DNA from 3 places in the Paenibacillus tritici genome. Region 1 is predicted to be linked to each of the others. Evidence: riboswitches for the same ligand, from Rfam matches in the RefSeq annotation. Region 1 holds a riboswitch; each other region holds the start of a gene.
The links. Region 1 has a riboswitch for S-adenosylmethionine ahead of metA (homoserine O-acetyltransferase MetA). Riboswitches for the same ligand answer to the same signal wherever they lie in the genome.

Region 1 (10,885 bases):
TTGCGGATGCTGAATGGAATGACTGCGAACAGGCCGCTGGCTGCAATGGTACCCACATATTGACCGAAAAAGGTCACTACCACCGACTTATTCGGCTGAACCACGGTAATGCTGGTACATAGAACTCCCGCCGCAACAAACAGCAGCACAGACAATGCCACATATTCCTGAACCGCAACGTAAATCCCGCCTCCGATGCAAATAGCAATCAGAGCGATAACCCAGAAGCCGCTGACCGGACGCAGTAGTTTCTCCTTCATAATGACGCCTCCATACGATATGTATTTGATATAATAATGATATCACTTTTGGATATAGATGTAAAGAAAAAAGTCCGTGCAGCATACGCACGGGCCTTGGCAAATATATAAACTCAGCAGCTTCTATTATGAAGCTTGGTTCTCCAGCATACGGAAGATCATTACGGCAGCCTGGGCGCGGTTCGCAATACTCTTCGGTGCGAATCTCTGGGCATCCATGCCGTTGATAATCCCGGCCTTGGTCAGCGCAGCCACCGCCTGCTGGGCGTAAGGCGCAATCTTGGCCTTATCGGTAAACTTGTTCAGCGTGGCAGTGTCAACCTGCTGAAGCTGATCCTTGAGGGCATTGGCGATCATAATCGCCATCTCCTCACGGGTAATCTCACGGCCCGGCTCAAACCGGCCGTTGCCGGAGCCTTGCACGAGACCTGCATTCACCGCCGCAGCGATCGTATCGGAGTACCAGGCTCCCTGTTTCACGTCGCTGAATTTCGCAGGTGCTGCATTGTTGCTTAAGTTAAGCGAACGAACTAGCATGGTTACAAATTCCGCACGGGTCACACTCTTTGCCGGAGCGAAGGTTGTGCCGTCCATGCCTTTGATAATCCCTTTGGCCGCCAGCGCATTGATGGCATCCACAGCCCAAGCGACTTTGCCTAAGTCCTTGAATGCTACAGCTGGTGCTGCCGGACTTGGGGTAGGTGCTGCCGTTGCAGCCGGTGCCGGAGTTGCTGATGCGGCCGGACTTGGCGTGGCCGAAGGCGATGCCGTTGGTTTAGGTGCCGCTGTTGTAACCGGTCCAGGGTTAGACCCTGGGTTCGGATTAGGATTAGAGCTGGGACTAGGGCTGGCACTCGGGTTCGGAATAACCGTTCCAGGGTCTTTGTCCACATTGATAATCCGGCCTTCAATAGCAGCCGTAATGGCGCCGCCTTTGAAAGTATCGACGATGTAATCATAGAATACATCCAGGTCAATCGGACCGGCCAGCGAGGCGCTTGCCTGTGTCAAGACCTTGTAATTGTCACCGCCTGCAGCCATGAAGTTATTGACTACGGCTGTATAGCTCTTGGTCATTTCAATGGGTGTTCCATCGCTTTTGGTCAGGTTAGCCACGCGTTCAGCAACCGGCAGATACATGTTGGCTGTATATTTCAGACCTGATATTTGCAGGGTCTTCGTGTCTGCTGTTCCGTCTGCCTTCACTGCCCATTGCTGCTGCAGCAGTGTCTTGATCTGCTGGCCGGTCAGCGTCAGCTTCACCAGCGTATTGCCGAACGGCTGGATTTTGGCCAGATCCCCGAAGGCTACATTGCCTTTCGGAAGATCGGCACGGATACCGCCCGGATTCATAAAGGCAAAATCAGCAGGACCTGCAGCGCCGTCTTTGAAATCAGCCTGACGCATGGCGTCCGCAATCAGATTGCCCAGCGGAGCTTCCTTCAGATATACATCTGTACGGGTCACTGTGCCGTCTGTTGTCCCTACGGGCTTACTCAGCTCGGGGTGCTTGTCCAGGTAATGCTGGACCAGTGCCGCAGTCTCGGCATCCGGTGTAACGTTCTCTTGGAACGTAGTGATTACAGCAGCCGATTTGCTCTTTACTTTTCCTGTGTCAGGATCAATAGCCAGGCGGATGTCTTCGTAGGCAGTACCGTAAGAATACGCCTGAACCACCAGCTTGCCGTTCACCATATCATTAGCATAGGCGTGATTGTCGCCCGCCACGATCACATCTACCGGGGAATTAGCCGGAAGAGCATTCGCCAGATCTACCGCTTCACCGGTAGAGACATTTTTCTTGGTTGCGGCGTCTGTTTTGGTTGTTGCCGGGTCATGGGCCAGGACGATAATTGTATTAACGCCCTTCCCCTTCAGTTCAGCAGCATATTTCTCAATAGCCGCCACTTCCTCCCCGGCACTCAGGAATTTCACACCGGCTGTACCGGCTGGCGATACCTTGCTTGGGGTTGCTTTGGTAACGACTCCGATAAATCCGATTTTGACGCCGCCAATCTCTTTGACCGTGTAGGGCTTGATCAGCGGCTCGCCGCTCTTGGCATCCACCGCATTGGCATTGATATAATCGAAATTCAGCGGTGCATGAGTAATGAGCGGATTAACCGGGTCCACCCCGCCGAAGATCTGAGCCTTCATCGCGGCAACGCCCTGATCAAATTCATGATTACCCAGTGTACCTACATCGAACTTCATCATGTTCATCCACTCCAGCGTCGGCTTATCGCGCTCCATCGAGGATACTGGGGCAGAAGCTCCGACGGAGTCCCCGTTGTTGAACAGCAGGGTGTGGTCGTATTGCGCACGCGCTTTTTTCAGATAGGTAGCAAGAATTGCAGCAGTTCCTACCGGCTTACTCTCTGTACCCACAGTGACATAAGAGGTAGTATCCAATTGACCGTGAAGGTCATTGATTCCGAGCAGGTGGACTTTGATGTCCCCGCTAAGATCCAGGTTGTAGACTTCAAAGCCCTTGATGTCCTGTATTCCGGTATCGGTAATATTATCATGCTTCGGAAGGACATTCTTCGCCTTAGGCGAGGAAGTGAAGGTAACCTTCACATCTCCTTCGATTGGAGCAATGGACCAGTTATTGTCTGCCGGATGGTTGACCGTTCCAGCTTCCTTGATGTAATCCATCAGCACCTGACGGTTCTCTTCAATCGTATCCAGAACCATGGTCACGCCGGAAGCCCCTGCTTTGATGCCCGGGAAATTCCCGCCGCCGCTTGCCCGGTAATTATTGGTAACGACAAGGAATTCCTGTTCCAGATTAAGCGGCTTGTCATCGTAGGTGATTGAGGTAACCCGGCTGGAAGCTGGGTCATTCACCGTGCCGTCCACGTTGTACTTGGCGTTCTTGGTGACATCAATCTTGTACTTAATTCCATCAATAACATCGAAGTTAAACACAGAGAATTTGGAGTTAAGCAAGGCTTGCGGCTCCGAAATGGCCGGATCAATGCGGTTATACGCACCTGCGCTCATCTCAAGCCATTCTTTGACCGCAGCACCCTTGACCTTAATCACCTTCAGCGTGTTGTCATATAGATACAGGTCGCTCGCACTGCGGATGGTCAGCGGTCCTGCTTCAATCTCAGTGTACTCGTCCGGGCCATTGCGTCCTGCCTTGAACGGTGCGCCTACACTCAAAATAGGCATTCCCTGGTACGCAGCCAGTGCCGGATCGGATTGGATCAGCTTCTCGGCATAGTTCTTCTGCGCATAGGTAACGATCTGAACTGTCGGATCATCCTGTACCAGTCCGAAGAAGCTGTTCATCGGCACATCTGTCTGTCCGAGCGGCTGGTTGACATAGTTAATGGTAGCCTGATGAGCGCCTTCGATTACTTTGCCGAGTTCAGCATCCGGCTCTACATTGGAGAGGTTAACCTTATTCTCTATCCGGTAGATCGAACGGGTGGAGGAGAGGGAATTCGGCTTATCGGCCATCCAGTGCCCGCTTCTATTCGGGTCCGGCACCACCGACAGGTCGATCATCCCCAAGTATCCGCCGCCGAATCCGGCTTGGACCGCGGGAACCCCGTTGATCTGGCCTTTGTCATTGTCAATGCCTGGCAGAGGAGCCTTACCGGAAGCATCCTTGAACGAAGCATCCAGCAGATCTACGCTCGCAGCAGGGAACACCTTATGGGTATGAGAGAAGGTAATGGCATCAATCCCCTCCACCTTGCTAAGTGCGTTGATGTCATTCTCGGATCCGTCGCCCAAAGCTGCTTTGGAATCATACCCCGTGTGCGCCATCGCAACGATGATATCTGCACCGGCTTCCTTCATCTCCGGAATAAATTTAGCGGCGGTGGCAGCGATATCCTTGGTGACAACCTTGCCCTCAAGGTTCAACTTGTCCCATTCCATGATCTGCGGAGTAACCAGGCCCAGGAGCCCGACCTTTACGGTATGCTCCACGTTGCTGCTGTCGAGCACTTTTTTGTCCAATATAATATATGGGGTGAAGTAGTTGACATCATTGGCTTCATTGCTGTCTTGATCATCGACATACACATTCGCATTAATAAAAGGAATATTGGTATATTCATAGGTGGCGGAAGTAGCCGAAGTAATGCTCTCAAGATAAGGAAGGCCATAGTTAAATTCATGGTTGCCGAGGGTTGCAGCATCGTATTTCATTGTATTCAGCGCCGCAATCATCGGATTGATCTGCGTAGTTCTTCCTTCGGCATCGACCTGCTTGGAAGCAAGCGTTCCGAGAGGTGTCCCCTGAATCAAATCACCGTTATCCAGTAAAAGGTTATTAATCCCTTTGGCTTCAGCCCGGGCCTGCTTCACCAGCGTTGCCGTCCGGTCGAGTCCCACGGTTACAGATCCGCTGTTCTTAAAGTAGTCCCAGCCCATCACATTGGTATGCACATCCGTAGTGCTCATCAGACGCAGGTTGATGGCCCCTGATGCAACCTCTGCACTCCCGGCCGCTTCTGCCTTCTCCGCTCCAAGTACTGAACCGGCAACGACTCCGCCCAGTACCTGAGCCGTAATCACAGTGGTAGCCAATAGTGAAGCGACAGGCTTGTTCCAACGCTTTTGTCCCATAGAATCTTATACCCTCCCAGTTAATCTCTTTAAATTGACCGTCAAAGCGTAACATATTAAATACAAATGAATCTATCAGATTGGGTTAACGGGGATTGCGAGTTTTGTAAATTGTGACACGATCATTAACGGGATGTAAACTTGGAAGCGAAGGGGAAATTTGGAACTGTAGAAGCGATAGCGTTACAATTGGTAAAAGGAGGGTTAACCTTGGACGAGGAAAAGAACACCCATGAGGAGTTTTTATGGCTTAAAGCTGAGAAGCGAGCTCTCTCCCTGCAAAATATACGCTGGTTTGAGGAAATGCTTACGTTTGATACTTTGCGGGAAGCGGAAGAGTGGGTAATGAGCGATGCCTACAACCGGCTTGGGGAAGGCGAGTATGACGGCTATCGGACCAGTGATCCTAAGCTGGCGTTTGCGCTAGTCTATAACCTGACACGGTTGAAGACTCTGGGGGGCGCTTCCTTCAATACTATCTATGCCGATGAGGAGGTGCGGGATGGACACATTGTGTTTAGGGTATGGGTGAATTAGGAAAAAAACAGATTAAATTCAGGAGGATTGAGATGACTATAAATAAACCAGTACGTGGTATATTTTTCGATCTTGGCTGGACGATTTTCCGCCCTGCAACAGGGGATTGGAGAATAACAGTGAAAGCTTTGGAATATATAAACCCACAAATCCTATGGTCTATACCCCAAGATACATTTAACACTGCAATTTCAAAAGCAAATGAATACGTCAAAAATGAAATTTACAAAACTGAAGAGGAAGAGCTTGAAAGGTATATCAATTACTATAGAACCCTTGCTGAATGGTTACCTGAAATTCACATTACATACGAACAAGCTGAAATCATTGCATATGATAGAGTGTATAACGATTCTAATTATGTTTTTCTGGATCATACAACAAAGACACTTGGAGATTTGAAACAAAAGTATAAGCTTGGAATTATTTCAGATACAGACCCATCCATCAAAAGGGTTCTTAAAAATGCCGGTATTTATGATTATTTTGATAATATGACACTTAGTTTTGAACTGGGAGAATAGTATTAGTCCTTTCAAGACCGGATTCGCAAGAAAGCACCGAATATCTAAACATCCATAAGCTATCCGAATTATCATTGTACTTATAAAAGACAAATAACGCTTATCCATAACTAATCCTCGCCTTACGGATTAATATTAAATAAGCGTTATTGTTATCCTATTATGCCAAAAGCACCCTATAGCTAGCCTCTAGTTCTGCATTACAAAATCATTGTCGATCTTCGCATTCGCATCATCGAACACCCGCAGGATGTCGTAGCGCGTGTTGCGCTGCGCCGGGATCTTGCCTGCTTCGCGGATGAGCTGGGTGATTGACTCGATGTTGACCTTGTGGGTTGCGCCCGCCGAAGAAACTACGTTCTCCTCAATCATCGTGCTGCCGAAGTCATTGCAACCGTATTGCAGGGAGAGCTTGCCCACCTCAGGACCCATCGTTACCCAGGAAGACTGGAAGTTCTTGATATTATCCAGCACCAGACGGCTGATGGCTACAGTCTTCAGATATTCCTCCGGTGTCTGCCGGTCAAGCTTCAGGTTCGTATTATCCGGCTGGAAGGTCCAGGAGATGAACGCCAGGAACCCTTCGGAGTCGTATTTGTTCGCAATACATTCATCCTGCGCTTCACGGACACGCAGCAGATGCAGCGCCCGCTCTTCCATGCTCTCGCCCAGCCCGATAACCATCGTGGCTGTCGTGTTCATGCCGATCCGGTGTGCGGTCTGCATGACATCCATCCACTCGCGCCAGGAGCCCTTAAGCCGGCTGATCTTGCGGCGTGTACGGTCGTCAAGAATCTCGGCGCCTCCGCCGGGCAGGGAATCCAGACCTGCGGCATGGATCTCACGCATCACCTGCTCCAGCGGCAGACCGGAGACCTCCACCATCTTCATAATCTCCGCCGGTGAGAAGGAGTGCATCGTAATCTCCGGGAACCGCTGCTTGATGCCGCGCAGAATATCCGTATAGTAGCTGAACGGCAGATTCGGATTCGTGCCGCCCTGCATCAGAATCTCTGTCCCGTTCACACTGATTGTCTCTGCAATCTTCTGATAGATCGTTTCATCGGGAAGCACATAGCCTTCCTCAGAACCCGGTCTGCGGTAGAAGGCGCAGAAGCGGCAGTACACATCACATACGTTCGTATAGTTAATATTGCGGCCGATGACGAAGGTAGCCAGCGGGTCCGGGTGCCAGCGCTTCATAATAATATCTGCCGCCGCCCCCATCTTCTCAATTTCATTGCTCTCGAACAACGTGATCGTGTCTTCCAATTGAAGACGTTCACCCTTAAGTGTCTTATCCAGAATAAGATCAATTGCACTCATCGTTGACGGCCTCCTCTTAATCTATGAAGTTATATAAATTTTTATCATTTTATTAACCCGTTCCCCCATCGTATCACAATCCGCTGAGCTTGAAAAATCTTTTAGGGCCAGAAATGAGATTACGGTCCTGATACAAAGTCAAACAGCAGCACCTTGGGCGCTGCTGCTCTAATCCTATGCTGATCCGGCTTAGCCGGACGGAGGGCGAATGCTGTTCTACTCCAATTCGCTCCGGGCGGCTTCCAATGCCTGCGTAAGATCAGCGATCAGATCCTCCACATGCTCGATGCCGACCGAGAAACGCAGCAGCCGGTCATCTACGCCGACCGCATCGCGGATTTCCGCAGGAATATCGGCATGGGTCTGCACCGCCGGGTAGGTCATCAGCGATTCCACCCCGCCGAGACTCTCGGCGAAGGCAATCAGGCGGATATGGCGGAGCAACGGCTCCACGTATCTTGCATCCTTCACCTTGAAGGAGAAGATGCCCGTGTTGCCGGAGGATTGGCGGTTCTGAATCGCGTACCCCGGATGGTCCGGCAGTCCCGGATGGAAGACTTCGGCAATCGCCGGATGCTCCAGCAGATAGCGGGCGATGGCCAGCGCATTGCTCTCATGCCGCTCCATGCGCAGGGCCAGTGTCTTCATCCCCTTCATCAGCTGATAGCTGTCATTCGGGGCAAGAACGGCTCCCAGGGAGTTATGCAGCACAGCCATCTCTGCCGACAGTTCCGCGCCCTTGGTAACAATAAGCCCGGCTAGTACATCGTTATGCCCGCCCAGATATTTGGTCGCACTGTGAACAACAATATCTGCCCCCAGCTCAAGCGGACGCTGGAAGAACGGAGTCAGCAGCGTGTTATCGACAATCGAGAGCAGCCCGTGATGACGGGCCCAGGTACATACCGCTTCAATATCCGTAATCATCATCAGCGGATTGGTTGGTGTCTCAATGAATACGCCCTTGGTGCCCGGCTGGCGGGCCGCCTCCAGGCCATCGAGATCATTGGTGTCCACATACGAGGCGCTGATGCCGTATTTGGCGAGAATCCGTTCGAGCAGCCGGTAGGTTCCGCCGTACAGGTCCAGTGATACAATGAGATGATCCCCTTGTCCAAACAAGGTGAACACCGTAGTCAGTGCAGCCATTCCGGAGGCGCAGGCGAAGCCGGCATCCCCGGATTCCAGTGCTGCTGCTGCATCTTCGAGCACAGTGCGGGTAGGATTTTTGGTGCGGATGTAGTCAAAGCCTGTGCTCTGTCCAAGTCTAGGGTGACGGAAGGCCGTCGCATGATAAATCGGATAATTAATCGCCCCGGTGGCGGGGTCCTCCATTGAACCAATCTGTGCCAGTCTGCTCTCAATTCTCAGTTTCTCATCCATCTCCACTGCCTCCTAAAAGTTTGTGTGCGATAACCATTGCTTCTATATATAAATATAACTTTTAACTTTTAGATAAATGCCCCGATATCGTAAGGAGTCTCTTGGTATACATAGTAATTGAGCCAATTAGCGAATAATAAGTTGGCATGGGCGCGCCAGACAGCCGGCGGTGTACGGGTTGGATCATCCTTTGGATAATAGTGCTTCGGCAGCTGCACTTCCATCCCCTTGGCGATATCCCGGTCATACTCCCATTTCAGCGAGAACGGATCGTATTCCGAATGTCCGGTGACAAAAATCTGCTTCCCGTCATGAGTGGCTACCAGGTAGACCCCGGCCTCCTCGGACTCGGCCAGAATCTGCAGCTCAGGATTCTGCTCTATATCTTCACGGGAGACGTCGGTATGACGGGAATGCGGAACATGGAACACTTCATCGAAGCCGCGCAGCAGCTTGACATTATTATGGTTCAGCGTATGCGGAAACACTCCAAAGCATTTGTCCGGCAGGCTCACCTTACGTACGCCAAAGTGATGATACAGCCCTGCCTGCGCAGCCCAACAGATGTGCATCGTCGAGGTCACATTCTGTTTGCTCCACTCCATAATCACTTTCAGCTCTTCCCAGTAGTTCACATCCTCGAATTCCAGCTGTTCTACGGGAGCGCCGGTTATGATCAGGCCGTCAAAACGGCGGTCGCTGATCTCATCGAAGGTCTTATAAAAGCTCTTCAGATGCTCAGCCGATGTATTTTTCGAGGTATGGGAGCTGGGATGCAGCAGAACCACATCCACCTGAAGCGGGGAATTCCCGATAAGGCGCAGCAGCTGTGTCTCTGTAGTTTCTTTCGTTGGCATCAGATTCAGGATGGCGATCCTGAGGGGACGGATATCCTGATGAAAGGCCTGGCTTTCATCCATTACGAATATATTCTCACCGGATAATACTTCCTTGGCCGGCAGGCTGTCGGGAATTTTGATAGGCATTGCTGTATCCACTCCTTAACTGAAATTGGGTTCCGCTTAGGCGGTTGAGCTTGTTGCAGGGTAGCGAAAAAAGACCTTTCCCGGGCGAGAAAGGTCATATAATTCAGTCATATGCGCCCTCTCATCTGCCAGAGAACTTCCGCCGGACGCATAACGTCCCTGCAAAGCTTCCGCAAGATTTAGCACCGTGCGTTCACACGCCGGTTGCCGGGTTTCATCGGGCTAGTCCCTCCACCTGCTCTTGATAAGATTTAGCTGTATTCAATTGGATGTACCACAGCATCCGTAGATGCTTTTTCTTAAATTTCACTTTAAATCATGAACCTCCTTTTCGTCAAGTCCATACAATGCTTAAGGAGCCTTGAGATTGAAAAGAATTTCTCTTGTAAGAGGCATACCCCGGCGTTATACTAGACAAGTGTTTCAAACCCAAAACGGCGAAAAGAAGAGGTGAGAGAAGAATGGAAGGCGACCCGGGCTCGCGAATATGCGTGCAGAACGAACAACCACACAGGATTAACATCAGCTTGCCGGCGGCGGGAGCCCTTATTCTTCATGCTCTCGGACCGTCTTTTGGCCTTCATCCATGATTGTACCACCGGCCAAGCTGATTTTTTCCGTGTGCTGAAATTAGCATACCCCCGGAGAAGACCGGGGAGTGAAGGAGTGAATCAGATGAAAATCCGGCTGGTGAATGCAGGGGTTTTTACGCCTATTGACAATATTGAAGAAACTTTAACCGCCCCTGCCGAGGGGTTCTACTGGATTGATGCAGATGTGGAGGACCTTGTAGAGCTTCAGCCTATATACGGGCTGCATGATCTGGCTGTGGAAGACTGTCTCAGTGAAGAGGATCAGCGTCCGAAGCTGGAGATTTATGAGAGCCATTATTTTATCGTAGTGAACAGTATCCGGTTCGATGATGAGGAAATCTTCCTCCGTGCGCTCAACGTGTTCCTGGGCAGACATTTCATTATTACCGTTACGAAGCAGAAGATCCATGAGCTGCGTGTCCTGAAGCCCGCACTGTGGGAGCAGGAGGTCAGTACACCTGACCGCTTCCTGTATCTGCTGATCGACCTCGTTGTCGACAACTTCTTCTCGGTCGGTGACCGGATTGAAGCGCGGATTGAGAAGCTGGAAGAAGACATCCTCATGCATACCAAGAAAACGCATCTGAGCGAGATCATTGGTCTGCGCAGTGAGATTCTCTGGCTGAAGAAGATGCTCGGCCCGCAGAAGGAAGTTATCAACACGCTGAATAAGAAGGATCTTCGCC
Region 2 (10,885 bases), 3.4 Mb from region 1:
TATAGATGCCAGAATGAAGCCGGGATACCCGGAGGAGTTGGCTACGCGGGAGGATATTGCAGAACGGGTGGACCGCAACTGGCACCGTTATTTCCCTCAGGCATAGGATTGCTCACAAGTATTAATCGAAGAAGCGGATCTTCCGCAAAACGTTAAGGAGGCCGAATATGCTGCGGATATTGCTGGGAGAGCCTCCGCGCGAGAACAGCGGGGTGCTGGCTGAAGCCATGGAACACATGGCGAAGGCTGCCTCCATGCTGCGCAAGGAGATGATTGCCCATGAAGACCGGGACCATGAATTCCGTAAGCTGGAAATATGGACACGCGGTCTGATCTCTTCCCTGGACGAGCTGGAGCAGAGCTGGTTCGCTGCTGCCTTTTACCGGAAGTCAGTGGTTGCCGGTTATATGGATGACATGTCGTCCATGGAGCAGGGGGAGTACGCCAGATATGTGTATTTTTATAAAAATGGCTTCATCCGTGTCTTCTCGCTACTCGACAAGCTGGGGACGGTACTGAATAGTCTGTACCATCTGGATACGGGCAAGGTTAAGACACACTTCTCTTATTTCACGGTACTGCGGCAATTTCAGCTGCTTAGGGCGCATAACCCGCTGGCGGATGAGCTGGAGCGAATCAAGAATTCCTACCGTGAACCGGTAGAGAATCTGCGCAAACGGCGCAATGCCGAGATCCATTACATGAATGCGGAGATGACCGACGATCTCTGGCAGCGTCATCAGGGGCTGCATGACAAGATTCGCCTGGAGGATCTCGACAGTCATCTGGAGGATTTGAAGCAGAGCCTGGAGATGGTATGCAAATCCCTGGCTGCCGCATTCAGGTATGGTAATGAGCAATGGCACAAGAACAAAGCCGCTCCCAGCCTGAAATCCGGACAAGCTGATTCGTAAAAACTTACCTTTGACAAAAAACCGGAAACTGAATATACTTAGGCATACATTCACTTCTGACATGAAACGGAATATATAAATTTCATACTTTTTATCTTATCGAGAGCGGCGGAGGGATAGGCCCGATGAAGCCCGGCAACCGGTTTGAATCCAGCGTAAGGGCTGCATCCAAATGTCATGGTGCTAATTCCTACAATGCCGCCAGATGTGTGGTATTTGGCAGATGAGAAGGCATTGTCATTATACACACAGGCCTCTTGCGATCTGCATGGATCGTAGGGGGCTTTTTTGGTTATAAGATCAGGATAGTAAGAAGGAGGACGGGACGATTGATAGAGTTGAAGAATTTGACCAAAGTATACGGTAAAGGGAGCAAGCAAGCGACAGCACTCTCTGCGCTGAGCCTGTCGATTAAGAAGGGGGAGATCTTCGGGGTGATCGGCCACTCCGGGGCGGGCAAAAGCACGCTGATCCGCTGCATTAATCTGCTGGAACGCCCGACTCAGGGCGAGGTCTGGGTAGACGGTGTGGAGCTGACGGCACTCCGCAAGCACCAGCTGCAGGTGCAGCGGCGTAAGATCGGAATGATCTTTCAGCACTTCAATCTCCTCTCCTCGGCAACGGTGTATAATAATATCGCTTTTCCGCTGCGGCTGGCCGGAACGGAGGGAGCTGAGATAGAGCGCAAGGTGAAAGAACTGCTGTTCCTCGTGGGGCTGGAAGAGCATTGGAACAAGTATCCGGCTGAGTTATCAGGGGGCCAGAAGCAGCGTGTCGGTATAGCCCGGGCGCTGGCAAGTGATCCTGACGTTCTGTTATGCGATGAAGCGACCTCGGCGCTTGATCCGCAGACAACAGACTCCATTCTGCGTCTGCTTATGGATATCAATACCAAGTTCAATCTGACCATCGTGCTGATCACCCATGAGATGCATGTTATTCAGAGCATCTGCGACCGCGTTGCGGTTATCCATGGCGGCGGAATTGTGGAACAGGGCGAAGTGGCTCAGGTATTTCTGAAACCGAAGCATGAGGTTACGAAAGAGTTCATCCGCAGTGAAACTCAGTCGGAAGGACCGCTCAGGGAAGCGATTGACGCGGTGCATACAGGGTACACACAGGCGGTCAAAATTACTTTTCTCGGACATAAGACATATGAGTCCACACTCTCCCAAGTGGTGCAGGGAACCGGTGTTCATTTCGCCATTCTCCACGGAACCATTTCGACGATCAAGGACGTTCCTTACGGGCAGTTAATCGTCAGGTTCGAAGGACCTGCCGATGCTGTTCAAGTCACGATTACTGAGCTTACGGCCCAGGGCCTTGATGTGGAGGTGATTTTGTAATGGGCGGATTAGATTTTAGCGGTATCAATTGGGATGAAATGCTTGATGCGACGATTGCCACGCTTAAAATGATCGCTATTTCAGGAATATTTACAATAATCCTTGGTTTACCACTCGGAATTGTGTTATATTTATGGGGCAAATCAAATAACGTTATTATCAGGGCTGTTTACTCGGCATTATCATTCATTGTGAATATCCTGCGGTCTGTTCCGTTTATCATTCTGATGGTGGCGCTGATTCCATTAAGCAAATCCATTATGGGCACCTCCATAGGTGTACTTGGAACGATTCCGGCACTGGTGATCGGCGCGGCTCCCTTCTTCGCGAGGCTGGTTGAAACGGCGCTGCGTGAGGTGGACCGGGGAATCATTGAAGCGGCGCAGGGTATGGGAGCCTCCACGGGCCAGATTGTTATGCGTGTACTGCTGCCCGAGGCTCGTCCAGGCCTGCTTGCCGGAGTTACCATCACCATAGTTACGCTAGTCTCCTATACTGCAATGTCGGGGATGATCGGCGGCGGCGGTCTGGGTGACCTGGCCATCCGCTACGGCTACTATCGTTATGAGAAGGAAGTCATGATTATCGCGGTAGCTCTGATGGTGATTCTGGTGCAGCTGCTGCAAATGGCCGGTGACCGGCTGGTTAGACATTTTACACGGAAATAAGGTACATCCATATAGAGCCTTATTCATACAAACCATACTGATTAGAGGGGGATTTACAGATGAAAAAAGTACTGCTTACATTCTTCAGCTTGACCTTGATATTGGTGATTGCAGCCTGCGGAAACAATAAAACTGCGAACAATGCTCCGGCAACAACCGCACCGACAGAAGCGGCAGCGGCTGAACCCACTACTGCGCCTGCTGCGGACCCGGTAACCCTGGTCATTGGAGCTTCTCCTGTACCGCATGCGGAAATCCTCAAAGCGATTGCCCCGCTGCTTGAAGCCCAAGGCATTAAGCTCGAAATCAAAGAATTCACAGATTATATTCTTCCTAATACACAACTTGCCGAGAAGCAGCTCGATGCGAACTTCTTCCAGCACAAGCCTTATCTGGATGATCAGAATACCAAGAACGGCACGGATCTTGTATCTGTAACCGCAGTTCATGTTGAACCCTTCGGCGCCTATTCCAAGAAGATCAAATCCATCGACGAATTGGCTGAAGGTGCCAAGGTAGCGATCCCGAATGATGCTACTAACGGAGGACGCGCACTGATTCTGCTGGCCAAGAATGGCCTGATCACCTTGAAGGACGACACTAACATTGCTTCCACCAAAGCAGATATCACTGAGAACCCTAAGAAGCTGGATATCATTGAGCTGGATGCTGCCATGCTGCCACGTCAGTTGGAGGAAGTAGATCTGGCGCTGATTAATACGAACTTTGCTCTGGATGCCGGTCTGGTTCCAACAAAGGATGCTTTGTTCATCGAAGGCGGGGATTCTCCGTATGCCAACCTGCTGGTAGCCCGTCCTGACAATAAGGATTCCGATGCGATCAAGAAGCTGGCAGCAGCCCTGAACTCTGCAGAAGCCAAAGCCTTCATCGAAGAGAAATACGAAGGTGCCATTATCCCGGCATTCTAAGCTTGAGACTAAGGCAATATAACGAAGACTGATGACCGGAGATGTCCGGGCGGCCGGAAATGGCTGCCGGCATCTCTGGTTTTTTTTGCAGAGACAGGCAGTCCATATGCTGGAATTAGTTCCATCCGCTATGAATTAAGGTTGATCCGAAATGTAAAATTTAATATAATAAAAAAATCCCGGCCTTCATCGGAAGGCCGGGACGGTTTATGAAACGGGATTAGAATACTTGAATAACTTCTTCCACGCCTTCTACTTCTTCAACGAGGGCGCGTTCGATCCCGGCTTTAAGCGTGATCGTGGAGCTTGGGCAACTGCCGCATGCACCCATAAGTTTCAACTTGACGATGCCGTCTTCAACATCAATCAGTTCCACGTCACCGCCATCGCGCTGCAGGAACGGACGAAGTTTATCGAGCACTTCCAGTACTTCATCATACATGGTTGCGCTTTGTACGTTCTCACTCATTTCTCAATCACTCCTTTCGTATGTTTATTATAGTACAAAAACTTAAAAAATAAAATGGTTAGTGCAGAATAGGGAGATCATCATGAGACCAATTATAGAATTTTGTGCCAGCAACATCGGACATGGCACGGAAGCACTCAAGCTTAAGCTGGAACAAAACCCCGAATATGATGTGGTGGAATATGGCTGTCTGAATAACTGCGGCGAATGTTACATGCAGCCGTTCGTTATGGTGGACGGGGAGATTATTGAAGCCGATTCCCCTGCCGCATTGGAAGATGCCATTGAAGCCGCTATTCAGGAAGCAGAGGCCTGGGACAACCTTGAGATTGATTAAGCCGGGATTGTACCAGGACCCGCCATGTACCTAACCGAATACCTAACCGAATACCTAACCGAAATGGCGCTTGGACATCCACAGGACGCCGCTCTTCAGCAGGCGCGGAACGCGGCCCATGACGGAGCGGCGGCCCATCAGGCCGAAGCCTGCGTTTTTACCCAGTGACCCAAGGGTTCCCTTGAGCCTGATCTTATGCAGCTTCGGCGTTTCATTGCGCCATAACGCCTGAATAATCTGTCCCACCTGTTCTCCTTGGGCGCCCGCTGCCTGTGCACTGGGTGCGAAGGGCAGGCTGGCACAGTCCCCGATCACATAGACCTCCGGATAATCGGCTATATTATAATATTTCCCGACAATAAGCCGTCCTCCGCGGTCTTTGGGAAGTTCAAGCTGCTGCACGACCTGCACAGGCTGAATTCCGGCAGTCCATACCGTTACATCAGCAGGAATCGCCTGGGTGCCATTGAAGATGGCATCCTTTTCTACATGTGAGACGGATACCCGGCCCATCGTCTCCACCTGATGCTCATTGAACCACTCCTCCACATAGGCAGACAGCTTGGCCGGGAAAGAAGACAATATGCGTTCTCCCCGGTCCATAATGGAGATGTTCAGGTCGGGCCGGCTCTCCCTTAGCTCTGAAGCAATCTCTACACCGCTTAATCCTCCGCCCACAATGTTGACCGTTCCATAAGGCTTCACATCGTTCAGCCGGCGGTAGGTTTCCCGGGTTCCTGCGAAGCTCTGAATACTGCAAGCATACTCTTGGGCGCCAGGTATGTTGTGGAAATTATCCGTACAACCGAGGGCAATCGCCAGAATATCATAGGATATCGGCTCCCCGGAGTCGAGGAAGATCATCCGGCTGTCCAAATGAATGGAGCCCACTTCCCCGTAACGTACGGTCAGGCGGGGGTGAACCGGAAATTGAATCCGCAGATGATAATCCGTGACGGTACCTGCGGCCAGTGCATAATATTCGGTCTTGATCCCCTGATAGGGCATCCGGTCTACCAGGACGATCTCCACATCATGCGGGAGATGGTTATTAAGCAATTGCTGAATGAGGGCAAGACCGCCGTAGCCGCCGCCCAGGACAAGTAACGTTCTCATGCGAACTGATCTTCCTTTCGGATACAAAAATAGACAAGGCAGTTCTGCGAATGACAGTGCTGATATTCGTTTATTCGTATACTTTGATCTCGTTGTAGAAGGTATCCCGCTCTACCGGAATCCGTCCGGCGCCCTTCACGAGCCAGATCAGCTCTTCCCGGGTCAGACCCTCGGGTGTCAGTGCACCGGCAGCATGGCTGATCCGTTCCTTAAGGATCGTGCCGTGTACGTCAGAGGCTCCGAAGCTAAGGGCTACCTGGGTCAACTGGGCCCCGATATTAATGAAGTAGGCCTTGATATGGTCGAAATTATCCAGCATCAGCCGGCTGACCGCAATGGTCTTCAAGTCCTCGTAAGCAGAGTTGCGGCGCATAATGCCGGCATTCTTGTTCTTGGGCTGCATGGACAGCGGAATGAAGACCATGAATCCGCCGGTTTCGTCCTGCAGATCACGAATTTGCAGCATATGACGGATGCGGTCCTCGCGGGACTCAATGGACCCGTACAGCATGGTGGTGTGTGTCTTCATGCCGAGATGATGAGCCGTCCGGTGCACTTCGAGATACTCCTCGACGTTGGCCTTATCTACGCGCATTTTTTTGCGGTACTGGTCGGACAAGATCTCTGCTCCCCCACCGGTAAGGGTCTTCAATCCGGCGGCGCGCAGCTGCTCCAGCACTTCACGGATACTGAGTCCGCTGATGCGAGTGAAGAAGTCGATTTCTGCCGCAGTGTAAGCCTTGAGGGTGACCTCCGGGAAGCGCTCGTTCAAGGCCGAAAGCGAATCAACATAGTACTGGAAGGGCACATTATCATTATGACCGCCGACAATATGGAACTCGCGCACGCCGGGATGAATATGCTGCTCGACATATTGCACCATTTCCTGACCGGAAAGGGTATAAGCCCCTTCTTCGCCTTCATCCTTGCGGAAATTGCAGAATGCACAGCGGGATTCGCAGACGTTGGTGAAATAGAGGCTCATATTCTCAATAAAATAGACTTTATTCCCGTTTTTTCGCTGATTAACTTCATTGGCCAGTTGCCCAATCGTCAATAAATCGTTGCTCTCATATAAATAAACGCCGTCTTCCAAATTCAATCGTTCTCCGCCGCGAACCTTCTCAATGATGTTCGCCATCCGGGCATCCGTGTGGGGTGTTATAAGGGTAGACATATAATTTCCTCCTGAAGGTTGGCGAAGCAGTTGCATCGCATAATTGTGTATCGTAGAATGGCCGGCAGGGCAGCCGGCATTACAAATAGAGGTTTGCTGCAACCCCGTGACAAATTTCCGAATTTTTTTGAAAATACACTCGTTTATCGCTTTTCTTATTATAAACCTCTACTTGAGGGGGAGCAACCGCCAGAAACCGCAGGACTTCCGGTATAAATTGCATATCAGCGGAGAGTTTGCGACTTGAGGGCAGAAGAATAGTGGAGTATACTGAATTTATGAGGCGCAGCAAATGATTTACATCATATTCATAATAAGCTTCGCCACTCCGTTCTTAACTTGAAGCCGGAAGGCTGATTGATAAACAAACTAATTCATTCTCGGGAGGTTATCATTATGATTAACATAAGTGAAACAGCAGCAGGCCAATTGAAGACGATGCTGGCTGAGCAGGAAGTGCCTAATATGTTCCTCCGCCTGGGCGTAACCGCCGGGGGCTGCAGCGGCTTCTCCTACGCTATGGGCTTCGATGACAGCGAGAGCGAGCAGGACGTATACATGGACGTTGAAGGTCTGAAGGTAGTCGTCAGCAAAGACGATCTCCGTTACCTCAACGGCCTGGAGATCGACTTCGAGGAATCCGGCATGACCGGAGGCTTCACCATCAACAACCCGAATGCCTCGGCAACCTGTGGTTGCGGATCATCTTTCCGTACGAAGGAAGAGGCAGGGAATCCGGCGGCGGAGCCTTGCTAAACGATGAGATGATAGGAATGTCTCCGTTGATGTAAATAGTTGATTTAATTAACGCGGATTGCGGCTTTCGTAACCTCCTGATGGTGTATGGTGCAAACTATACGGCTTAGGAGGTTTTTTGTTGATCAAACCAATATATGTTAAAATTCAATAGAGATGTTTATGCTTACACTATGAGGAGGGCAAGAATGAGACTGTTACCCTTTGAACGCCCCACAGAGCATTATGATGAACGAATCGTCGATATTGATAAAGAAATTTGTTCTTTGATCCAGCAGAGGAAGGACGCCTCGGATGATAATCCGGGTTATCCTCCGTTTGAGTATATTTCTGAATGGTCAGAGACGTTTGAACTCTATGAAGACTTCTTGAAAGCGTTATTTACGACTATGATGAATGAGAAACAATTTAAACCCAGGGTTGAACCCTCAGGATTTAGAAAACATATTGAAATCCTGAGAGCTGTTGAGAAAGACGGGCGTTTCTATACCCTAACTTCCTTAAGACAATATAGCAATGCAAGTGTTCTGGTCCTTAATATAGATTGGGACGAGCAACCGGACAATGTACCCAATTCTCATCAGCATACCCACTATGAACTATTCATTAACGAACAATACGATTCCAGAATGACAAGTGGTGCAAGCAGTTCTGATCATGCCTCTTATAAATATGTAGTAACCCCGCCCTTACCTGACGATATTTCAGAACTACAATTTAGGTTCGGACCCTATAACCACTCTTTTAAGAAGGCGGAGTCAGAGGATGAAATCGTAATTGGGATTATGTAAAATGAAAAAAAACCCTATACGGAATGACTGAGATAAGCGCAGCCTTTACGAAGTATTATTCGTGAAGCCTGCGCTTTTTTGCCGAAAGGACGCATGAAAGCCTTTTAAAAAGTCAGTTTGGTGTCAAAATTCAATTCCCTTATAAAACATACTTGACTAGTGGGAATAATGGGATTATAGTATGAAAAAAGCTTGATTCACGAGAAAGATTTCCACAAGAAACTTTCATCTTTCAGCTTAAATTTAAATTGTATACAATTATACAAATATTCGGGCGACCCGCAAACGAATGGCGAGGAGCAATCAACGGTATGGAAATGCGCTCAAGAAGATTGTCGAAGGATAATACTTACTATGCACTCAAGCAAAAAATAATAGACAGCGAGCTGGAGCCGGATCAAGCGGTCAATGAAGAGAATCTGGCAGCACTCCTCGGCGTCAGCCGTACTCCGTTAAGAGAGGCCATCCAGCGGCTGGAGAATGAGGATTTCCTGGTGCGCCAGCCTAACGGCAGGCTGCGTGTAGCTCCGTTAACGATTACAGAGGTGGAAGAGATCTTCCAGATCCGCAGCATGCTTGAAGGCCATATGGCCAGAAGCGCAGCCAGAAATGCTACGGCCCGGGATATTCAGCGGTTAACGCTGATTCTGGAGCAACTGAAGCACTCTTTTCAGATGGGGGACAAGCAGGATGTAGTATCCTATGGTTTTGAATTCCATGATTACTTATCGGAGATAAGTACGCTGAAGACCTTTGAGAAGGTGCTGAATCAATTAAGAGACCGTTCCCTCCGGTATTGCCGTTATGTCTCTCTGCACGGGGACTGGAATACACAGGCGGATGAAGAACATCTGGCCATTCTGCAGAGGATTGTAGCCAGAGATGAGGACGGCGCAGAACAAGCCATGCGGGAGCATATCCTAAGCAGTCTGTCTACTGCACTCGAGCGGATTCGGGGAATTGAACAAACGTAACGGAGGGGGAGCAGACTTATGGAACCACAGCAGGAGAGGGAAGAGGCTTTGGCAGCACGGCTAACGGAAGTACGGAGGAACCTGCACCGCGAACCGGAGCTTAGCTATGAAGAGTTCAGAACGACTGAGAAGCTGCGCAGATGGCTGACCGAAGAGGGGATAGCGATCCTGGACCTTCCCTTGGAGACCGGACTTATTGCGGAGATTGGACAAGGGAGCGGGAGCATTGTAGCGATCCGCTGTGATATTGATGCACTGCCGATTGAGGAGCAGACAGGACTGCCGTATGCCTCAGAGATTCCCGGAAAAATGCACGCCTGTGGCCATGACTTCCACACCGCCGTCATCCTGGGGGCCGCCATCCTGCTGAAGCAGCGCGAGGAGGAGCTGCCGGGCAAGGTCAGAATATTGTTCCAGCCGGCGGAAGAGACGGGACACGGTGCAGAGGGTGTGCTGGCATCCGGCGGACTGAACGGGGTTGAAGCCATATTCGGTATACATAATTCACCGGAGCTGCGGGCCGGAGCATTCGGTACCAGAACGGGAGCCTTGACGGCTGGTGTAGACCGCTTTGAGATTACGGTAAAAGGTATAGGGGCTCACGCAGCTACTCCCGAAAAAGGGGTGGACACCATAGTCACTGCCGCGCAGATCATTACCATGCTGCAAACCGTAGTCAGCCGGCAAAATAATACGCTGGAGCCGGTGGTGTTAAGTGTGACCCGAATCAACGGAGGTTTCACCTGGAATGTGCTCCCGGAGAAGGTGGAGCTTGAAGGAACGGTACGCACCTACAATGAGGATATCCGCAGCAGCATTCCAGCCCAAATGACCCGGATCATTGAAGGCATTGCCGCAGCAGCAGGGGCGGAGGCGAAGCTTCATTGGTATCCCGGCCCGCCGGCAACCATTAATCATGAGGAATGGGCTGACTTCACCAAAGAGGTCGCTGCACATGCAGGCTATGAGGTACATGATATTCCGCCGCAGATGGGCGGAGAGGATTTCGCATATTATTTACAGCAGATACCGGGGGCTTTTGTGAATATTGGAGCCGGCCCGAACCATCCGCTGCATCATCCCCGATTTGATGTGGATGAGGCGGCCATCCTGCCCGCTGCCAAGTATTTCGCTACACTTGCAGAACAAGCGCTTGCGAGGCTGCAGACACAAGCTTGAATCCTGAATCCTAAATTTACCAGATGATTGAGGGGAACAACCATGATTGAATTACGGGATGTGTACAAGACCTTCACCCGCAAAGAGGTGAAGATTGAAGCTCTGAAGGGAATCAGCCTGAAGGTGGAGAAAGGCGATATCTTCGGTGTCATCGGCTACAGCGGTGCCGGAAAAAGCACGTTAATCCGCCTGGTCAATTACCTGGAACGTCCCTCGGAGGGACAGGTGC
Region 3 (10,885 bases), 3.3 Mb from region 1:
TTGGAGCCAAGAAATCTTGGTTTATGTTCGATGACGAAGTGGTTGCGCTCGGTGCGGGCATCAGCAGCACGGATAATATTGCTGTGGAGACGATCGTTGAGAACCGGAAGCTGAACACGGCGGGCAGCAATACGCTAACTGTGAACGGTGAAGTGGAGCCTGCCATTTTGGGCGGGGCATCGACCCTGGATCAGGTGGAGTGGGCTCATTTGTCGGGAAGCACCGCCGGTGCGGATACTGGATATTATTTTCCGCAGACGGTATCGCTTGCTGCTAAGAGAGAAGCCAGAACTGGCAACTGGAAGCAGATCAACCCCCGTCCGGTCACACCTTCCACGCCGGTCACCCGCAATTATATGACCTTATGGCTGGAGCACGGGGTTAATCCGGGGGGCGGGGAATATCAATATGTGCTGCTTCCGGGTAAATCCTCTGCCCAAGTGGCCAACTATGCTGCTACTCCAGACATTCAAGTGCTTGCGAATTCATCCAGTGTCCAAGCGGTAAAAGAAACAAAGCTCGGCATCACCGGAGCGAATTTCTGGGAGGATGGGGCAAGCTCCGCCGATCTGATCACTGTCAACAAAAAAGCGGCGGTGATGACCCGGGAAGCCGGGGATACATTGGAGCTGTCCGTCAGCGATCCGACCCAAGCGGGCACCGGCGTCATTGAGGTGGAGCTGGACCGTTCGGCAAGCGGGTACACAGCAGATTCCGGGGTTACTGTAACGCAGCTCAGCCCGACCATTAAATTAACAGTGAATGTCAGCGCAGCCAAGGGCAAGACGTTCAAGGCTTCTTTTGATCTGGGCAACGGCACACCGCCGACCCTTCCTGGTGAAGAGGTTATTGTAGACAATAATGACACTACAGGAGTGCTGAAGACTGGAGGCTGGAAGACTGCTGCGGTGCAGACTGACCGGTACGGCGCCAACTATCTGCATGATGACAACAGCGGCAAAGGCAGTAAAAGTGTGACCTTCACGCCAGACTTACCCGTCACAGCTACCTACAGCGTCTATATGATGTGGCCGCAGCATATCAACCGCTCCACTGCGATTCCCTTAGACATCGTTCATTCCGCAGGGACGGCTACGCACAGTATAGACCAGACCTCAAACGGCGGGGTATGGAATTTCATCGGCACATATCCCTTCACAGCCGGTTCCTTGGGTAGCGTGACTATTCGTAACAACGGAACAAGCGGGTATGTAGCCGCCGATGCAGTCAAATTTGTACGTAATCCGTAAGGTGAGCTTAGGGCGCAGGTTAGGAGAAGGGCAAGGAGCTGAAGAGGATAACCTGTATATTTGAAAAAGAGACAGGCCCATGCAACTTGTGCATGGGCCTGTGCTGCTGAGGGATTAGCCTTGTCAAGAGTCGAGCTTACAGATCAACCTTCCAGTTGCCCAGCCGCTTGGCGATTTCCGGGTCCTGGTGGGAGAAGAAGAGGCTCTCGCCGGTATCCAGCGCAGTAATCTGATCGAGGTCCGCCGGACTCAGCTCAAAATCAAAAATATCGAAGTTCTCCACGATCCGCTCTTTACGCACCGACTTCGGAATCACAACAATATCGCGCTGAACCAGCCAGCGCAGCACAACCTGGGCGACAGATTTGTTGTGTTTGACCGCAATTGCGGACAGCATTTCATTGCTGAACAGGTTGTTGCGTCCTTCGGCGAACGGTCCCCACGACTGAATCTGCACACCCTGTTCCTTCATAAAAGCGGCGTTATCAATCTGCTGGTGGAACGGATGCGTCTCGACCTGATTGACGGCGGGCACAATGTCATTGTGCACGATAAGGTCCATCAGACGGTCAGGGAGGAAGTTGCTGACCCCGATGGCTCTGATGGAGCCTTCGCGGTACAACTCTTCCATCGCACGCCATGCCCCGTAATAATCCCCGAACGGCTGATGAATCAAGTACAGATCCAGGTAGTCCAGTTGCAGCTTCTTCAACGATTTGGCAAAAGCCAGCTTGGCACTCTCATACCCGGCATCCTGAATCCACAGCTTGGTCGTGATGAACAGCTCTTCGCGCGGGACACCGCTGCGCTTGATCGCGCGTCCGACAGCCTCTTCATTCAGATAACCGGCAGCCGTATCAATTAAGCGGTACCCGGCGGTTATGGCTTCGTACACTGCGTTCTCGCATTCCCCGCTATCCGAAATCTGGTAGACCCCGAAGCCGAGAATCGGCATGGTCACTCCATTGTTCAAGGTTACAGTCTGCATGATCATTCCTCCTGTGGTTCATCTCTTAATAATGGCAATCGGCAGCGCATCCCCGGCAGCAGGCATCGCAGCGGGGATTCCAGTTGCGGCCGATTTGCTATACAATAAGCCTACCGTCTTCGTGTAACACGAAGTCAAGCGGGGGTAGTATTTTTTTTATCGAGGAGGGTTATTATGCATACTGTTAAGGAAGCTGCCGAAATGACAGGGCTCACCGAACATGCGGTGCGTTATTATACAGATAAGGGCCTGGTGCCGACCGTTCAGCGCAATAAAAATAATATCCGGCTGTTCGACGCCGACTCGATCAACTGGCTGTATGGCATCAAGTGTCTTAAGCAGACAGGGATGCCGATTGAAAGCATCAAAACCTATGTCGATCTCTGCCTGGAGGGCGATTCGACCGTTGCCCAGCGCTGTGCGCTGATGATGGAATATAAGGAAGCAGCGCTCATTCAGCTCGAAGAAGCCAAGCAGCGCGTTGCCCATCTGGAACAAAAAGCGCTGCAATATCAGGCCATTCTGGAGCAGCGTATCCCCGACCTGACCAATCCCGCCAACTGGGGAAAGGTGCTGGAGGACGGGGGCCAGGTACCTGCACGCAGGAAGAGAGAGCCGCAGCTGTCTTAGAACTGAAGTTCATGAGATTTAGCTCACAACAAAAACCCCGGAGAGCGCGCGAGCTTACGCTTTCCCGGGGTTTTGTGGTGAATGGAATCGGAAGTAGTTGGATTCTCTACACTTGCTGATGGACGAACGATCGCTGCCAGAACAGCAGATGGATAAACAACACTTAAATGTTGCCCTTTCACCCAAAGTAGCCAAAACGGACCCCAGTAGATGCTGTTTATCCACTTGTTCAGGCACATTCCTCAGAAAGCGACGAATTAAGATACATTTTTCCAACTGCTGTGTATGGAGGTTCAGCCTCCACCCGTGCCGTGGCCCGTTGTTTGAATTAACATTTGGGTAAAACCCACTTAAGGTTTGAACTTGAAGCTCCATCCTGTGAAATAGCGGCAAGGCAATAGCCAGAGAGAAACGCAGTAAAATTCAGCAAGCTTGAACAAAGTCGTAAAAGTTGCGACTTATTTGTTTTATTCACGTATATATACCTTTATTAAGACTAAAACACGCCAAAAGGAGCGATGCATCTTGAATTTCATGAACCAGAACGGCGATAATCAGATGCCGGGACTCAGGCTGCCGAAGCTGAAGCCGGGAATGTACAAGAAGATTTGGGTGGGGGTAGCCGCAGCGGCTGTATTGATTTATGTAGGCTCCACTTCCTTTTATACCGTGCAGGAGCAGGAACGTGCAGCTATTCTGACCTTCGGCAAGTATACGAACGAGTCCTCGGCGGGGCTGCATTTCAAATGGCCTTATCCTATTCAGGAAGTGATTACAGTGCCTGCGGAGCTGACTCAGCGGATACATATCGGGTACCGCCAGGAGGGTGAAGGAGCAGTAGCCGTTGATGATGAAGCCATGATGATTACGGGTGATGAGAATATTGTCTCTGCCGATGCTGTAGTCCAGTGGAAGATTAGCAATATCCATGATTATCTGTATAACATTGATGACCCGGACAAATTCCTGCGTAACTCGGCCAGCTCGTCGATCCGCGCAGTGATTGGTTCGGAGAAGCTGGATTATGCGATTACGGACGGGAAGACAGTGATTCAGGATAAGGTGCGGGTGCTGCTGGTGGATCTGCAGAAGAAATACAACACCGGCATTCAGATCATTGATATCAAATTCCAGGATATTGAGCCGCCGAGCGGCCAGGTAGAGGAAGCATTCCGCGAGGTAACCAACGCCCGTGAAGAGAAGAACACGAAGATCAACAACGCCAAGAAGTATGAGAACGATATCATTCCTAAGGCGCGCGGTGAAGCCCAGGCGCTGCTGGAGCGGGCCGAAGGCGAGAAGAAGTCGCGTATCCTGAACGCGCAGGGTGATGTCGCCCAGTTCAATGCCATTTATGCCGAATACAGCAACAATAAGAGCGTAACCGAAAGCCGGCTGATTCTGGAGACGCTGGAGACGATTCTGCCTAGCGCTAAGATTTTCATCACCAACTCGAATAGCGATACTGTGAACTATCTGCCGCTGAATGAGCTTATGCGCAGTACGACGGACAGCAAGACTGCCCCGGCCACAGTGAATCCGCCTGCTCCAGCAGCGCCGCAAGGAGGAGATGCCCAGTGAAGAAGAACCCTATTATCGCAATGATATCTGCTGTAGTTCTGATTATTCTGCTAGCCGGATCTATGTATATCGTGAAGGAAGGGGAATACAAGGTAGTCCTGCGTTTCGGTGAAGCCATGCGTACCGTTGATGAGCCGGGGCTAAAGTTCAAGCTTCCTTTTATCGAGAATGTCTCGGAGCTTCCCAAATACCAGATGACGTACGAGAGCTCGCCAACCAGCATTCTGACCAAGGACCAGAAGCCGATTGTCGTTGATAATTATACCGTCTGGAGAATTACCAACGCCTCACAGTTCCTGAGAACTGTACAATCGGTAAGCGGCGGGGTGCAGCGTATTGATGAAGCGGTATATAACTCGGTACGCCGCAAGCTCTCGGAGGTCAATTATGAGAATATTATTAGTGAGGACACCGGACGGGGCAATATTAACGATGAGATCACCAAAGACGTAGTAGCGGCCTTAACCCGTGATAATTACGGGATCGAAGTGATCGACGTACGGATCAAGCGTACCGACCTGCCGGAAGAGAATAAGCAAAGTGTGTATAACCGCATGATCTCGGACCGTCAATCCATTGCCGCGCGTTATCTGTCTGAGGGGGACGAGGAATCCAAGAAAATAACGTCCAAGGCTGACCGTACCTCCAGAGAGCTGATGGCCCAGGCTGAAGCCGACTCCAAGAAGATCATTGCCGAAGGCGAAGGGCAAGCTGCCAAGATCTATAACCAGGCCTATGGAAAATCTCCTGAGTTCTACAGCTTCTATCGTACGCTGGAGAGTTACGTGACCACGCTGAAGAATGAGCCGGTGATCATGATGCCGATTGATTCGCCGTATGCCAAGATATTGATGGGACAATAGGCTGATCAGCTACTTATGATGACAACACCCCTTAGAAAAGGAAACATTTCTAAGGGGTGTTTTTGTTGAGCACATAGCTAGGGATAGTTACGTATGAAGAGGACCGAAAACAGTTGGATTTTCTACACTTACTGATGATCGAATGGGGGATGCTGGAACAACAGTTGGAAAAACAACACTTAAATCCGCCCAATTCACCAACTATAGCCAAAACCAGCAAATTTAGATGCTGTTTATCCACTTGCTGTCGTTCATCCCGCATAAATCGAGGAATTAAGATACGTTTGTCCACTTGCTTGGCGCAGCAGGAGAAGTTACTCTCAATGGCGTTCCCAAAGTTCCTCAGTTCCCCCAAGCTCCCCGCCCCACAAGATCCCTTAGGCTACTTACAGCAAGATCAGCAGTAACGTTCCTACCACGAAGCAATAATAGGAAAAGTAAATCAGATTGCCCTTGGCCATAATGCCGATGAACCATCTCATGGCATAGTAGGTTGCGACAAGTGTGGTGAGGAAGGCGATCAGGTAGGGAACCGCCAGCGCGGAGCGGTTAGGATCATGTGCGATGTCGGACGCGCCCATAATCAGCCCGCCAATACTGATGGGAATGTACAGCATGAAGGAGAACTTCAAGGCCGTCTCCTGCTTCATCCCAACCGCAATGGAGGCAATTACGGTAGAACCGGAACGGCTGATGCCCGGAATCAGGGCTACCGCCTGAGCCAGTCCGACAATGATGGCATCCCGCACGGTAAGATTGCCGTCTCTTTTCTGCCCGCGAAGATTGCGGATCAGCCAGAGGGCCACTCCGGTAACGAGTAGACTGATGCCAACGGTATGTACGGAAGTGAAGATACGTTCGATCGTATCTTTGAAGAAGACGGCAGCAACGGCTGCGGGAATCGTCCCGATGATGATGTAGAGGCAGAACATGAACTCCGCCCGGTACTTCGAATTGCGCGTGCGCAGGTAACGGAAGGCACCTGTAATCAAATCTAGGATATCCTTACGAAAAATAAAACAGATAGCGATTAAAGAGGCCGTATTCGTTAATATTTCAAAGGATAGCCCATTCTGCTCCATCCCGAGCAGACGTTGTACGATGATCAGATGCCCGCTGGAAGAGACGGGAATAGGTTCCGTCACTCCCTGTACGATCCCCAGCAGCAAATATTTTAGCCAAGTAAACCAAGTTTCCATAATTTCCTCCTGAATCTGAACTGCAACTGCAATTGGATTAAGCTTGTCTTCTTCTCATCCGTTTGGATAGGACATACAGCCCGAAGCCTACAAGGAACAGCGTACCCGCCGGAATAATATAAGGCTTGAGAATCTGGTCCACATGCTCCCATTGCGCCCCTAATTTGAAGCCCAGATAGACATAGATTGAGGTAATCGGAAGCATGGCCAGGAAGGTGTAGAGACTGAAGGCGAACACATTCATTTTGGCAATTCCGCAAGGGATAGAGATCAGGGTTCTCACTCCAGGGATGAAGCGCCCGTAAAAAGCCACACCGTTGCCGTATTTCTCAAAAAAACGGTCGGAAGCCTCCAAATGATGCGGACGGATGAAAAAGTACTTCCCGTACTTATCAATCGCAGGCCTGCCGCCATACCGGCCCAGGGCATATAACGTGAGCGGACCAAAGGTACCTCCGAGCGTACCGGCAAGGATCGTAAGAATAAGCTTCATGTCCCCCAGGTACACCCAATACCCGGCAAGCGGAAGAACGAGCTCGGCAGGGACGAATTCAAACGACAGGGCGAGGACGATACCGGCATACGACAAATCTTTGAAAAAAAGGATGAATTCTGTAATCCATTGTGTCATAGGTTTCTCTCCTCTCTCTGCATAAAAAAAGCCCCCTAATTAAAGGGGGCAGTTCATATAAACTGTCAGCTCCCTCTCATCTTTGCAAGGTATCTTGGATACCTCTAGTTGCCGCACCGTACATACTTGCGTATACCGGCTGCAGCGGTTTCATCGGGCCAGGCCCTCCACCGAACTCTGGATAAGAGTATTATTCAGTTAGATTACATTAAAACATACTCGAACACGTTAAAGCAAGTTTGCGAGATTTGGAGAGACGGTTCGAGAGATTTATTGAAGATGAATCTTGAACACATCTCCGGCCTTCCCGCCGAATACCGCCATTCCGCCCTGCGGTAATACAACGGAAGGGTCTTTACCCACCATGGAGTGGCTGACGATCACTCCATCGGCATCATAGACAGCATAGCCGCCGGTTGACGGTGCCGTAACAGTCATTGTTCGCCCGGCGGACTTTTTATCCAGCTTCATCCATACCGCCTGACCGCTCGCAGGTACTGTACTGATGGAAGCACGGCCTCCGTAGAGAGGCTTCACTGCATCTTCACTGATATAGTCATTTCCGTCAATGGTCAGATATTCCTGGCCGTTCTTGGTGGAGAAGTTCAGATCAAAGGCATCTCTGCCGTTCATCACCGGGATTTCAGCGGCATTAACGGCGGTGTTCCCGTCCACAATCTTCGTTCCGGTGGCGTACCCTTGCTCTACCGCGATAGTCTTCGTCAAGATGGAGGGGGACAGATAGAATAATGAGCTGATTTTTTCATCCACGGCGTAGTAATGCTTCCCGTTTCTCTTCTCCCAGGCCTGCTTCGTAGAGGCATTCAGGGGATTGGCCTCCAGCTTCTGGTATTCATAGGTAACCATCGGCATCTGGCCTATTCCGGGAATATTCAAATGGGCGTCCAGCTTCAGATAGGTGATGCCGTTCTTCTGCTTTTCGAAGCTTACGGCTGCACTGCCATCGCTGTTCTTGAATTGTCCTTTGCCTGTGTATACATATTTCTGAGCAGGGATCAGTCCGGCAAGAACCGGCAGTGTGAGCTCTCCACCCTTAACCGTAATGGGGAGTGTCGCTCCCACGGTTCCGTACAATCCCGAATAGGACTGCATCTCAGCAGGCATAGCTGCTTTTACCGGAGGGGTGAAGGTCTGGTCCGGCTGAATCTTCTGAATCTTCCCGGTGTCCTTGAGGTACTCCAGCAGCACCTGTGAGGCAAATACGGTGTTATAGACCGAGCTTCCGCCGGAGGAGAGCACCGCGATTGAAATATCCGATTCGGGCAGAGTGGTGAGTGCTGCGTGATACATGATCGTATCCCCGCCTTTGGTTAAGGCCTTGATGCCGTAATCGCCAAAGGGAGCCAGATCCACCGCATCCCAGCCGAGCCCGTAGTTGAAGCTGTTACGCTCTTCGGGCACCCAGATTCCGTTCTTATATTCCGGCTGCCGCATTGCTTCGGCGGAGGCTTTCGACAAGATATCCGGGTAGTTGCCGTTCAGCACTTCTGCGAACTTCGTTAGATCCTCGGCAGTAGAATAGAGGCCACCGGCTCCAAGGATGTTGGCGTTCTCGGCAGGCAAGGCCGGCTTAAGGCTCGGGAAATAAGTCTTGGCCAGTTGCTGTCTGTCGAAGCTGTCAAGCGGGGTCTTCGTTGAACTTACCTTCATCGGGCTGCTGAAGTGCCGGTCCAGGAATTCGGAATAGCTGATCCCGCTCACCTGCTCAATCATCAGCTCCAGCAGCTGAAAGCCATCGTTGCAATAGACGGAATATTCGCCCGGATCAGACTTCAGCCGTTCGGACGCCATCCGGGATAACATCTCATCATGATTCTGTGTATCGTTGTCATCCAGCAAGATGCTGTTTCCATAGTGGCTGCCGTAGAGGCCCGAGGAATGATTCATTAACATGCGCGGCGTAATCTCCTTGTAGCGCTCATCGGCCATTTTGAACTGCGGCAGATATGTTATGAGCGGTTTATCAATATCAATGACCTTATCCTCCGCCAAAATCATCGTTGCCGCAGACACATACATTTTGCTGACCGAGCCAATGCCAAACATCGTGTCTTTCGTGATCGGTGCCTTAGTCACCGTATCGTAGAACCCGGCGCCTCCTGACAATGTGATGTTGCCCTTATCCATAATGGCATACTGCATGCCGCTTACCCCATAATCGGCTACGATCTTCGACGCCAGCTCGCGGGCCTTGGCCTGCACGGGATTCTGCTTCTCCTGCGCCGCCGAAGCCTGGGCTGCGGGGATCACCAGCATTGCGGCGAGTACTACTGAAGTTAATTTGTTCATTCGGATTGCCTCCTCTTGTTCCTCATCGGTATACTTCCTGAATGTATCATACAGGCTGGAGGGAGGGGATAGGCCCGAATGCCCCTGAAACGCTGATAACGATCCCTAAACGTAGAAGCTTACGAATGAGTAGTATTAAAGAAGATAACGAAAAGCGAAAGAAGCGGAGGGGGAATTTGGAACTGTAGGAGCGGTAGCGACCGCCTTTGTCAACGGATTTCAACCGCATATAGCGGAATAATTCAGGAAATCTGTTGACAACAGCGGCCGGAAGTCCAAATTTCACCGCAGTGCCAACGAAGCTTGAAGTTCAAATTTTTAGTGCGACTCATATAGAAGATTCGGGCGAGAAGGGGAGAACCACCATATTATTAAATTCCTTATGCCCCGATTCTATCGTCATATTCCCGCCATATTTATCGCATATTCTGGAAATATTGGTCAGGCCGATGCCGTGATATTCCGGGTCCGGCTTCTCGCTGTGCAGCGAGGCGGTCTCTTGGGCGATCCGGTTGAGGATGCGGATGAACAGCGCGGATTCACTCGAATGAATCTGGATCAGGATATACCGGTCCTCGGCTACCTTGACCTTTTTCGAAGCTTCAATAGCGTTGTCCAGCATATTGCCAAGCACCACACATAAGTCATAACGGTCAATATGAACCGCCTGTGAATGGAGACGAAGCCGGGTATCGACTCGGATGCCGTTGGCCTGTGCGATATTCAGGGTATTCGTGACCAGCGCATCAATGACGAGATGGCCTGTGTTCACCCGCTGATAGGCATCCTCGACTTTATTGAGCGTCACTTTGATATGCTCCAGGGCTGCCGCTGAATCATTGCGCCGGATACACTCTTCAATGTACAGGAACTGCTGGTGGGTGTCGTGGATAATCCGCTTAATGGACTTGAAGCTGTGCACCGTCTTCTCATAGTTCGCATCCTGATAATTCATCTGGTGCTGCAATTGGGCATTCTCATGCATGAATTGAAATTTATCAATAATCGTATCAAAGATATAGACGACCATCACATTCAGGAACAGAAAGCCGAGAATCGCCATGAAATAATAGATATCTTTGTTGCTGCTGACTGTAGTGAGCACATTGATCTGATAGATACTGATGAAAGGCACGATCAGGAAAAAGATATAGTAAGGGTAAGGCAGAGCGAAGCTTCTGCGTTTGGAGATGAGCCGGATGACCTGAATCACCGCGAACATAATAATGCAGCTAAGGATGATTCCCTTCATGAAGCCCGGCCGGTCGAACCCGTTACCCGACTCCAGGCTGGTATAGTCCACCGAATCAATCGCCGAGAAAATAAACAGCGAGATGAAGCTGACCAGCGTCATCAGCACCGCATACAGGATGGAGAAAATCACCTTGGTCTTAATCTCCACCTGATAGGACCCGGCCATAGCGAATATCATC

Region 2: it holds a riboswitch for S-adenosylmethionine, as region 1 does, so the genes downstream of both, KDC22_RS27610 (methionine ABC transporter ATP-binding protein) here and metA (homoserine O-acetyltransferase MetA) in region 1, are expected to answer to the same signal.
Region 3: it holds a riboswitch for S-adenosylmethionine, as region 1 does, so the genes downstream of both, KDC22_RS23150 (DedA family protein) here and metA (homoserine O-acetyltransferase MetA) in region 1, are expected to answer to the same signal.

The regions. Positions count from the first base shown of each region.
Region 1 covers NZ_CP073365.1:2,119,865-2,130,749, reverse strand. The annotation lists gene KDC22_RS08980 (SPFH domain-containing protein) at 1-260, opposite strand, end outside; gene KDC22_RS08975 (bifunctional 2',3'-cyclic-nucleotide 2'-phosphodiesterase/3'-nucleotidase) at 387-4,850, opposite strand; gene KDC22_RS08970 (hypothetical protein) at 5,061-5,387, shown strand; gene KDC22_RS08965 (HAD family hydrolase) at 5,375-5,911, shown strand; gene mqnC (cyclic dehypoxanthinyl futalosine synthase) at 6,101-7,237, opposite strand; gene KDC22_RS08955 (PLP-dependent transferase) at 7,454-8,620, opposite strand; gene metA (homoserine O-acetyltransferase MetA) at 8,689-9,606, opposite strand; SAM riboswitch class I at 9,725-9,857, opposite strand; gene corA (magnesium/cobalt transporter CorA) at 10,282-10,885, shown strand, end outside.
Region 2 covers NZ_CP073365.1:6,430,512-6,441,396, reverse strand. The annotation lists gene KDC22_RS27620 (UbiD family decarboxylase) at 1-106, shown strand, start outside; gene KDC22_RS27615 (Cthe_2314 family HEPN domain-containing protein) at 168-914, shown strand; SAM riboswitch class I at 1,008-1,144, shown strand; gene KDC22_RS27610 (methionine ABC transporter ATP-binding protein) at 1,244-2,260, shown strand; gene KDC22_RS27605 (methionine ABC transporter permease) at 2,260-2,928, shown strand; gene KDC22_RS27600 (MetQ/NlpA family ABC transporter substrate-binding protein) at 2,988-3,857, shown strand; gene KDC22_RS27595 (NifU family protein) at 4,078-4,326, opposite strand; gene KDC22_RS27590 (YuzB family protein) at 4,409-4,663, shown strand; gene KDC22_RS27585 (NAD(P)/FAD-dependent oxidoreductase) at 4,718-5,779, opposite strand; gene mqnE (aminofutalosine synthase MqnE) at 5,850-6,956, opposite strand; gene KDC22_RS27575 (HesB/IscA family protein) at 7,353-7,712, shown strand; gene KDC22_RS27570 (hypothetical protein) at 7,901-8,503, shown strand; gene KDC22_RS27565 (GntR family transcriptional regulator) at 8,815-9,477, shown strand; gene KDC22_RS27560 (amidohydrolase) at 9,496-10,656, shown strand; gene KDC22_RS27555 (methionine ABC transporter ATP-binding protein) at 10,699-10,885, shown strand, end outside.
Region 3 covers NZ_CP073365.1:5,373,472-5,384,356, reverse strand. The annotation lists gene KDC22_RS23180 (polysaccharide lyase family 8 super-sandwich domain-containing protein) at 1-1,250, shown strand, start outside; gene KDC22_RS23175 (aldo/keto reductase) at 1,387-2,238, opposite strand; gene KDC22_RS23170 (MerR family transcriptional regulator) at 2,413-2,868, shown strand; gene hflK (FtsH protease activity modulator HflK) at 3,403-4,449, shown strand; gene hflC (protease modulator HflC) at 4,446-5,312, shown strand; gene KDC22_RS23155 (undecaprenyl-diphosphate phosphatase) at 5,699-6,511, opposite strand; gene KDC22_RS23150 (DedA family protein) at 6,549-7,142, opposite strand; SAM riboswitch class I at 7,216-7,330, opposite strand; gene KDC22_RS23145 (serine hydrolase domain-containing protein) at 7,413-9,452, opposite strand; gene KDC22_RS23140 (ATP-binding protein) at 9,781-10,885, opposite strand, start outside.